Regions from separate parts of the Kitasatospora sp. NPDC018619 genome, predicted to be linked through region 2. Evidence: riboswitches for the same ligand, from Rfam matches in the RefSeq annotation. Region 2 holds a riboswitch; the other holds the start of a gene.
What was found. A riboswitch is a leader RNA that binds a small molecule or an ion and turns the genes downstream of it on or off. The one in region 2 is predicted to bind cobalamin.
Positions count from the first base shown of each region.

Region 1: another riboswitch for cobalamin. It lies ahead of ACH5AR_RS25870 (ribonucleoside-diphosphate reductase subunit alpha); the one in region 2 lies ahead of ACH5AR_RS12980 (cobalamin biosynthesis protein).

Region 1 is NZ_JBISAI010000017.1:140,985-145,187, forward strand. Features, by position in the region: gene ACH5AR_RS25870 (ribonucleoside-diphosphate reductase subunit alpha) at 1-1,920, opposite strand, end outside; cobalamin riboswitch at 2,111-2,255, opposite strand; gene ACH5AR_RS25875 (hypothetical protein) at 2,682-3,563, shown strand; gene ACH5AR_RS25880 (glycoside hydrolase family 26 protein) at 3,738-4,203, shown strand, end outside.
Region 2 is NZ_JBISAI010000007.1:75,406-79,608, reverse strand. Features, by position in the region: gene ACH5AR_RS12985 (cobyric acid synthase) at 1-1,411, opposite strand, end outside; gene ACH5AR_RS12980 (cobalamin biosynthesis protein) at 1,408-2,400, opposite strand; cobalamin riboswitch at 2,508-2,640, opposite strand; gene ACH5AR_RS12975 (alpha/beta hydrolase) at 2,954-4,060, shown strand.

The sequences.
Region 1 (4,203 bases), on a different contig from region 2:
CTCGCGCTTGAACAGGTTGGACACCTGCGGCTCGATGCACTCGTACACGCCGGCGATGGACGCGATGGTCGCGGTCGGCGCGATGGCCAGCAGCAGCGAGTTGCGCAGGCCGGTCTCGGCGATCCGGGCGCGCAGCGCGTCCCACTTCTCGGCCCACTGCGGGGCGGCCGACGGGAAGTGGTCGATGTGCAGCTCGCCGCGCGCGGCGCGGGTCTCGCCGTACGCCTCGTGGCGGCCGAGCTGCTCGGCCAGGTCGGCGGAGCGCTCGTACGCGGTGAGCATGATGCGCTCGGCGATGAGGGTGGACAGCCGGGCGGCCTCGGGGGAGTCGAAGTCGATCCGCAGCTTGAAGAAGACGTCCTGGAGGCCCATCACGCCCAGGCCCACCGGCCGCCAGCGGGAGTTGGAGGTGCCCGCCTCGGTGGTCGGGTAGAAGTTGATGTCCACCACGCGGTCGAGGAACGTCACGGCGGTGCGGACGGTGGCGTCCAGCCGCTCCCAGTCCATCGCGCCGAGGAGGTCGGAGGCCGACGCGCCCGCGGCCACGTGGGCGCCGAGGTTGACCGAGCCCAGGTTGCAGACGGCGGTCTCGGAGTCGTCCGTGACCTCCAGGATCTCCGTGCACAGGTTGGACGAGTGCACGGTGCGGCCCGGCAGCGCGGTCTGGTTGGCGGCGCGGTTGGAGGCGTCCTTGAAGGTCATCCAGCCGTTGCCGGTCTGCGCCAGGGTGCGCATCATGCGGGCGTACAGGGTCTGCGCCGGGATGGTGCGCACGGCCTTGCCGGCCAGCTCGGCCTTGCGGTAGGCCTCGTCGAACTCGGCGCCCCACAGGTCGACCAGCTCCGGCACGTCGGCCGGGGAGAACAGCGACCAGTCCTGGTCGGCGTTGACCCGGCGCATGAACTCGTCCGGGATCCAGTGCGCCAGGTTGAGGTTGTGGGTGCGGCGCGCCTCCTCGCCGGTGTTGTCGCGCAGCTCCAGGAACTCCTCGATGTCGGCGTGCCAGGTCTCCAGGTAGACGCAGGCCGCGCCCTTGCGGCGGCCGCCCTGGTTGACGGCGGCGACGGAGGAGTCGAGGGTGCGCAGGAACGGCACGATGCCGTTGGACTTGCCGTTGGTGCCGCGGATCAGGCTGCCGCGCGAGCGGATGCGCGAGTAGGACAGGCCGATGCCGCCGGCGTGCTTGGACAGCCGGGCGATCTGCGCGTAGCGGTTGTAGATCGAGTCCAGGTTGTCCAGCGGCGAGTCGAGCAGGTAGCAGCTCGACATCTGCGGGTGGCGGGTACCGGAGTTGAAGAGCGTCGGAGAGGAGGTCAGGTACTCCAGGCGGCTCATCAGGCCGTACAGCTCGGCCACCTCGCGCACCGACTGCTCGCTGTCGCCGACCGCCAGGCCGCAGGCGACGCGGAGCAGGAAGTGCTGCGGGGTCTCGATCACCTTGCGGGTGATCGGGTGGCGCAGCAGGTAGCGGGACTGCACGGTGCGCAGGCCGAAGTACTCGAAGCGGTCGTCGCCCTCGGTGTCGACCAGCGCGTCCAGGGCGGCGGCGTGCTTGGCGACGAAGGCGGCGGTGGTGTCGCCGATCAGGCCCTCGGCGTGGCCGACGGCGATCGAGGCGGAGAAGGACACCGAGCCCTGGCTGTTCGCCTCGTCGACGATCTCCAGGGCGAGCAGGCGGGCGGCCAGCTTCGAGTACTGGGGGTCCTCGGCGATCATCGACGCGGCGGCGTCCACGGCCAGCCCGCGCAGTTCGGCGAAGTCCGAGCCGGCGTGACGGCCGCGCAGCGCGGCGGCGGCGACATGGCCGGGGTCGACCTCGGTGAGGTCGGAGCTGCGGTCGGTGAGCAGCCGCAGCAGGGCGCCGCCGGGGTCGGAGACCGTCGGGTCGGTGAAGGCGGTACCGGAGCCCTGGGCGGGCAGGGTGGCTGAGGCGGCGGTGGTCAAGGCGCTCTCTCCTGGCGGCGATCGGCGGCGGTGATCGGGGGCACCGGGCCGATCGGGGCAGGGGAGCACGGCACGAACGCAGACGGCGTCGCGCGACGGTGACTCCCCGGCCCGCCCGCGAGGCCCGGAGGGGTACTGCTCGTGCCGGCGCGGCCTCTGCGGGAGGGCCGTGGCGCACACCGTCGGCAGGTACTCGGACTCGCGGGGTACGGCTGCTCCAGCCGCCCGCACACCGCTGCGGGGCAGTCCCGGATTCGCACCGGGTTCCCCTGCATCGACAGCAGAAGCGAGCATACATGTAGTGGTGTCTCCCTGAAGCGACCCCAGATGTAGTACGGCGTCGCGTGTCGGGGCGATGACCGGCCGTACCGGGAACGTGGCGCCCGGAGGCCTTCGAAAGGCCCGGGGCCGGGGCGGCGGAGTCCTGGTTTCGATACGGAATGGTCACCGGGAGGACCGGCCGTCGCGGTGATGCCCTACGATCTGGGCGCATGAGCGACGGAACCGGCGTCCCCGGCCACGGGCCGCAGGGAACGCCTCCCGCCGGGCCGGGGGGCGCACAGAATCAGCAGCCGGTGGTACCTGGGCCGGTACCGCCGCCGAGCGGGGGTTTCGGGCCGCCGCCCGCCTCCTACGGGCCGGTCGTGCCGGCGGCGCAGCCGGTCGCCCAGCCCGTTCCGCCGATGCCGCAGCCGGTCCCGCCCCCGCCGCAGCCGGTTCCGCCCGCACCGCAGCCCGTGCCACCGGTCGGGCAGCCGCAGCCGCACCCGCAGCCGGTCGGGCAGCCCCAGTGGCACCTCCAGCAGCAGCCCCACCAGCCGGTCCCGCCGCAGCGGGTCGAGCCGGACTGGGACGCGCTGGCGGACCGCAACGAGGCCGACGCCAAGCGCCGCCGCCGGCTGAAGGCCGTCGGCGTGGTGGCCGCCGTCGCCGTCGTCGGCGGCCTGGTCGCCGGCGGTGTGCTGCTGTTCAAGGGCAAGAAGGACGACGGCTCCCCGGTGGCCGCCAAGACCACCGGGCCGGTCGCGTCCCCGAGCGCCTCCGGCACGCCGGACGACCCGTCGAAGCCGATCTGGGAGGCCGCCACCGACCCGGCTCCGCAGGACGCGGGAGCGCTGTTCTCCGCGCTCCAGGTGACGATCAACGGCGCCACCTGGAACCGGACCGTCGTGACGCTGGACTCGCCCTGCTGGGACGGGAACTCCACGACCGGCGGTCTGGGCAAGGTCCTCGGCGACCAGGGGTGCCAGCAGGTGCTCCGGGCGACGTACGTCTCCGGCGAGAGCGCCGTCACCGTCGGGGTGGCGGTGTTCGACCACCGCATCCAGGCCGAGACGGCGCTGAAGAACTTCGCCGGGCAGCTCAAGGGCGCGCCCGCGGCCGGCTCCCCGGCCTTCTGCGCCGCCGCCGGCTGCACCGGGACGCACAACAGCCTGGGCCGGTACGGCTACTTCACGGTCGAGGGCTCGGCGAAGGGCGGCAACGCCCCGGACGCCACGGCGACCGCGGCGGCCTCCGGCTTCGCCGAGCACGTGAAGGGGCAGCTGCTGAAGCGCGCCAAGGCCGCTTCCTCGGCCGCGCCCGGAGTCCAGGGCACCCCGCCGGCGTCGGCGGGCTGACCGGCGACGACGCCCCGCCGCCGGCGGGCTGACCTGCTGTGACACCCCGGCGCCCCGGCCGACCGCTCGCGGGGGCCGGGGGAGTGTGGCAGGCTCTCGGGACAGTCATTTCGCATGTGTGTTCCGGTTGCGTCCGTGGGGGGCGGCGCCGGCGAGCAACCGGAGGAGCGGTCCGTGGCCCTGCCCAGAGCCCTGCGCGGCAAGACCGCCGTCCTGGCCGCGGCCGGGGCCGTCGTCGCGGCGGGAGCGGTCGTCCTGCTGGACCACGACGGCCGGGCCGACGGCGAACAGCCCCCGAGGGTCCCGGTGTCGGTCGGCCTGCCCGGGCGCACCCTGCCGCCGGAGGTGGGCCGGGACCTGCTCGCCCGGGATCCGCAGGCCTCGCCGAACGCCCGCGCCGTCCAGCAGTTCCTCGCCGACCTGGAGGCCCAGGCCCGCACCGGGCAGAGCGGCGGCACGGTGATCGGCCAGCACGTCGAGGCGCACAACGAGCGCAACAACCCCGAGTACGGGGACTACCGGGGCACCAAGCAGGTCGGCTACTACTACCGGAAGGCCGCCGACATCACCGGCAAGCTGCCCGGCTTCGTGGAGACCGACCTCGGCCCCGGCTACGGCCAGAACGGCTGGGGCGTCGGCA
Region 2 (4,203 bases):
CCAGCCGGGCCTCGCGCGCGGCGGCGAAGGAGGTGTCCGGCGCGGGGACGAACGCCCGGCCCGACAACCCGGCGACCTCGCGCAGGAGTTCGCGGCGGAACCCGTCGTTCTCCAGCACGCCGTGCCAGGTGGTGCCCCAGACCGAGCCGACCCGGCAGCCGTCCAGGCCCTGCCCGCGGCCGTCGGAGACGAACGGCTCCCCGCCCTCGACCGCGACCACCCCGTGGTGGATCTCGTAGCCCTCGACCCGCTGCCCGTACGCCTCGCCGACCGGCCGCGCCAGCACCTTCCCGGCGCCGAACCGCACGTGCGTCGGCAGCAGCCCGAGGCCCTCGACGGCGCCCGCCTTCGACTCGACCTCGTCCACGATCGAGTGCGCGAGCATCTGGTAGCCGCCGCAGACGCCGAGGACCGGCAGCCCGGCCGCGGCCCGCGCCGCGAGCGCCGGCGCCAGGCCGCGCTCGCGCAGCCAGGCGAGGTCGGCGACGGTGGCCCGGGTGCCGGGCAGCACCACCAGGTCGGCGTCGGCCAGCTCCTCGGGCCTGGTCGCCCAGCGCACCAGCACGCCCGGCTCCTGGGCGAGCGCGTCCACGTCGGTGAAGTTGGACAGGCGGGGGAAGCGCACCACGGCCACCCGCAGCACGTCCGCGCCGAGCGGCCCGGGCCCGTCCGCCCGGTCCACCACCGTGGACAGGTCCAGCGAGTCCTCGGCGTCCAGCCAGAGCCCGGGCAGCATCGGCAGGGTGCCCAGCACCGGACGGCCGGTCAGCCCGTGCAGCATCTCCAGGCCGGGCGCCAGCAGCCGTGCGTCGCCGCGGAACTTGTTGACGAACCAGCCCGCCACGTGCCGCTGGTCCTCGGCGGACAGCAGCGCCAGCGTCCCGTACATCGCCGCGAAGACCCCGCCGCGGTCGATGTCCCCGACCACCACCACCGGCAGGGCGGCGGCCGTGGCCAGGCCCATGTTGGCGATGTCGCGGTCGCGCAGGTTGATCTCGGCGGGCGAGCCCGCGCCCTCGCAGACCACCACGTCGTAGCGGCGGCGCAGGTCCGCCAGGCACTCCAGGGCGCGCTCCAGCAGGACGGGCTTGCGCTCGCGGTAGTCCAGCGCGCCCACCTCGGCCACCGGGCGGCCGAGCAGCACCACCTGGCTGCGGCCGTCCGCGCCCGGCTTCAGCAGCACCGGGTTCATCGCGGCCTCCGGCTCCACCCGGGCCGCCTGCGCCTGCATCGCCTGGGCGCGGCCGATCTCCGCGCCGTCGGCGGTGACGAAGGAGTTGAGCGACATGTTCTGTGCCTTGAACGGCGCGACCCGCACGCCCCGGCGGGCGAGCCAGCGGCAGATGCCGGCCGTCACCACGCTCTTGCCCGCGTCCGAGGTCGTCCCCGCGACCAGCAGCGCGTTGCTCATGCCCGTCCCCTCTTCCCCAGCAGTGCCCGCAGCAGGACGTGCCCCGCGACCGTCGTACCCAGCGCCAGCGCGCCCACCCGCCGGGAGAGCGCGCAGGCCCGCTCGATGTCGTCCACCGTCACCGGCCGCAGCTCCGCGCCCAGCACGGGCCGGTCCTCCACCCGGTCGCCGTACCGCAGCCGCCCGCCCAGCCGGACGCCCACCGCGCCGGCGAAGGCCGCCTCGGCCTGGCCGGCGTTCGGGCTCGGGTGCGCGGAGCCGTCGCGCCGCCAGACCCGCCAGGCCGTCCGGGGCTCGGGCGCGGCGGCCACCGTCAGCAGCGCCGTCAGCCGGGCGCCCGGCCAGCCCGCCAGGTCGTCCAGCCGGGCCGAGGCCCAGCCGAACCGGGCGTAGCGGGGCGAGCGGTGGCCCACCATGGCGTCCAGGGTGTTCACGGCGCGGAAGGCCAGCAGGCCGGGGGTGCCGGCCAGGGCGCCCCAGACCAGCGCGTTCACGACGGCGTCGGCGGTGTTCTCGGCGACCGACTCGACCACCGCCCGGGCGATCTGCGGCCCGTCCAGCGCGCTCGGGTCCCGCCCGCACAGGTGCGGCAGGCGGTCCCGGGCGGCCGCGAGGTCCCCGGCGGCCAGCGAGCGGCCGACGGCACGCGCCTCCCGGGTCAGCGAGGTGCCGCCGAGCACCGTCCAGGTCGCGGCCGCGGCCAGCGCGGCCCGGCCCAGGGGGCGGCGGCCCACCGTGCGGTCCAGGGCGAGCGCGCCCGCCGCGACCGCGCCCACGCACAGCGCGGTGTACCCGGCCCCGGCGGCGCGGTCGTCGCGCCACAGCCGCTGCTCCAGGCGGGTCGCGGCGCTGCCGAAGACGGCCACCGGGTGGCCCCGTCGGGGGTCGGCGAAGCGGGCGTCGGCGGCGTGGCCCGCGACGGCGCCGAGCGCGAACGCGGCGGCGCGGGCCAGCGGGTGCGGGGCGGGGGAGGGCGTGCGCGCGGTCATCGGCCGCACGGCGGACGGCAGCTCGGAGTCCGGCGGGGCGGGGCAGCCTGCATCGCGTGCGTGTCCTCACTCAGGGTCCGCGCCCTGGCTCGACGTGACGGGGGCGAGAGTCTCCTGGCTTCCGGGTCGAACGCACACCCGGAGCCTTCCAGCGGCCGTCGACGGCCGCCGTGGCGATGTTCCGAGCGTGCTCCCCGGTGACAGTGGCGGGACCGCGCCGGACTTCCACCGGCTTCCTCTCCATGCCTCCGTTTGGCCCCAGGATCCCATCACGGGCCCGAACCGGGAGTCAACCGAGGTCACGGAGGGGTTGGTCACACGCGGGCGCCGGCGGCGCCGGCACTCCCGCCCACCGCTCCTGGCGCTCCCTCAGCACCGTGCCGGGCATCCTCTCGGCACCGCCCCGGCATCCCCCCGGCGCCGCCGGGTAGCCGCCCGGGTGACCCGGACGGCCCAGTCCGGTGGCCGGGCGGGCCGGGCGCCGGTGGACTGGTGCTCGAACACCGTCCGGTCCGTGCACAACGGATCCGTGAGCAACAGAGCGGGGAGCGAGATGCGTTGGGGAACCGCCGCCGTCGTGGCGGCCGCCGCGGTCGGGGCCGCCGCGCTGGTGGTGGGCCGCCGGGCCTCCGAGCGGATGGTCCGTCCGGAGGCCGCCGTCCAGGAGTCCGGGCCGGTGCTGGTCCGCGGCCTGGCCCCCGGCCGGGTCACCTTCACCCGGGCCCCCGAGAGCCTGCGGCCCGGCCGCTGGGCGGTCGAGTGGGCGGACGGCGGGCACGCGGTGGTCGAGGAGGTCCTGGGCGGCGACGAGCAGGGCGTCACCCGCCGCCTGGTGCGCGCCGACCGCGGCACCCTCACCCCCGGCACCGAGGTCCGCTTCACCCCCCGGGTCCACCGCGGCAACCCGACCGAGGCGCTCGGCCTCGCCTTCGCCGAGACCGCCGCCGACGGCGAGCTGGGCCCGATGCCGGCCTGGCAGCTGGACGGCACGCGCGGGACCTGGGTCGTCCTGGTGCACGGCCCCGGAGCCGACCGCGAACAGGCCCTCCCGGTGCTCCCGGTCCTCGACCGGCTCGGCCTGCCCGCCCTGGTCGTCACCTACCGCGGCGACCACGGCGCCCCCGCCTCCCCGGACGGGCTCAGCCACTTCGGCGAGACCGAGTGGCGCGACGTCGAGGCGGCGGTACGACTGGCGCTCGACAGCGGCGCGGGCAAGGTGATCCTGTACGGCTGGTCCGTCGGCGCGACCGCCGTCCTGCAGACCGTGGCCCGCTCCGTCTGGGCGCCCGCCGTCCGCGGCCTGGTCCTCGACTCGCCCGTGCTCGACCTGTCGGCCTCCGCCCGCCGGGACGCCGCCCGGGCCGGCTTCCCGGGCGTCGCCGCCGAACTCGGCGCCCTCGCCGCCGAGGGCCGCACCGGCGTGGACCTCGCCGACTTCGGCCGCATCGCGGAGGGCACCGACCTGCGGGTGCCGACCCTGCTGCTGGCCGGGCGGGAGGACCGGATCGCGCCCTTCGGCACCGCCGAGAAACTGGCCGCCGCCCGCCGGGACGTGGTGAGCCTCCAGGCCTTCCCGGGCGCCGACCACGCGACCCTGTGGAACTCCGCCCCCGACCGCTACGCCGAACTCCTCCGGCGCTGGCTCACGCCGCTGTTGTAGCGGCGCACCGCCGGTGGCGGCCCCCCTCCCCGTGCGGGCATTTCCGGCCGGTCCGCGCGGGGCCGTGCCGTGCTTTCCCGGTGGCTTTCCGTCCGTGGACCGCCCGCGAAAGCCGGCCGCGAAGCCATCCGCGTATACCGGGC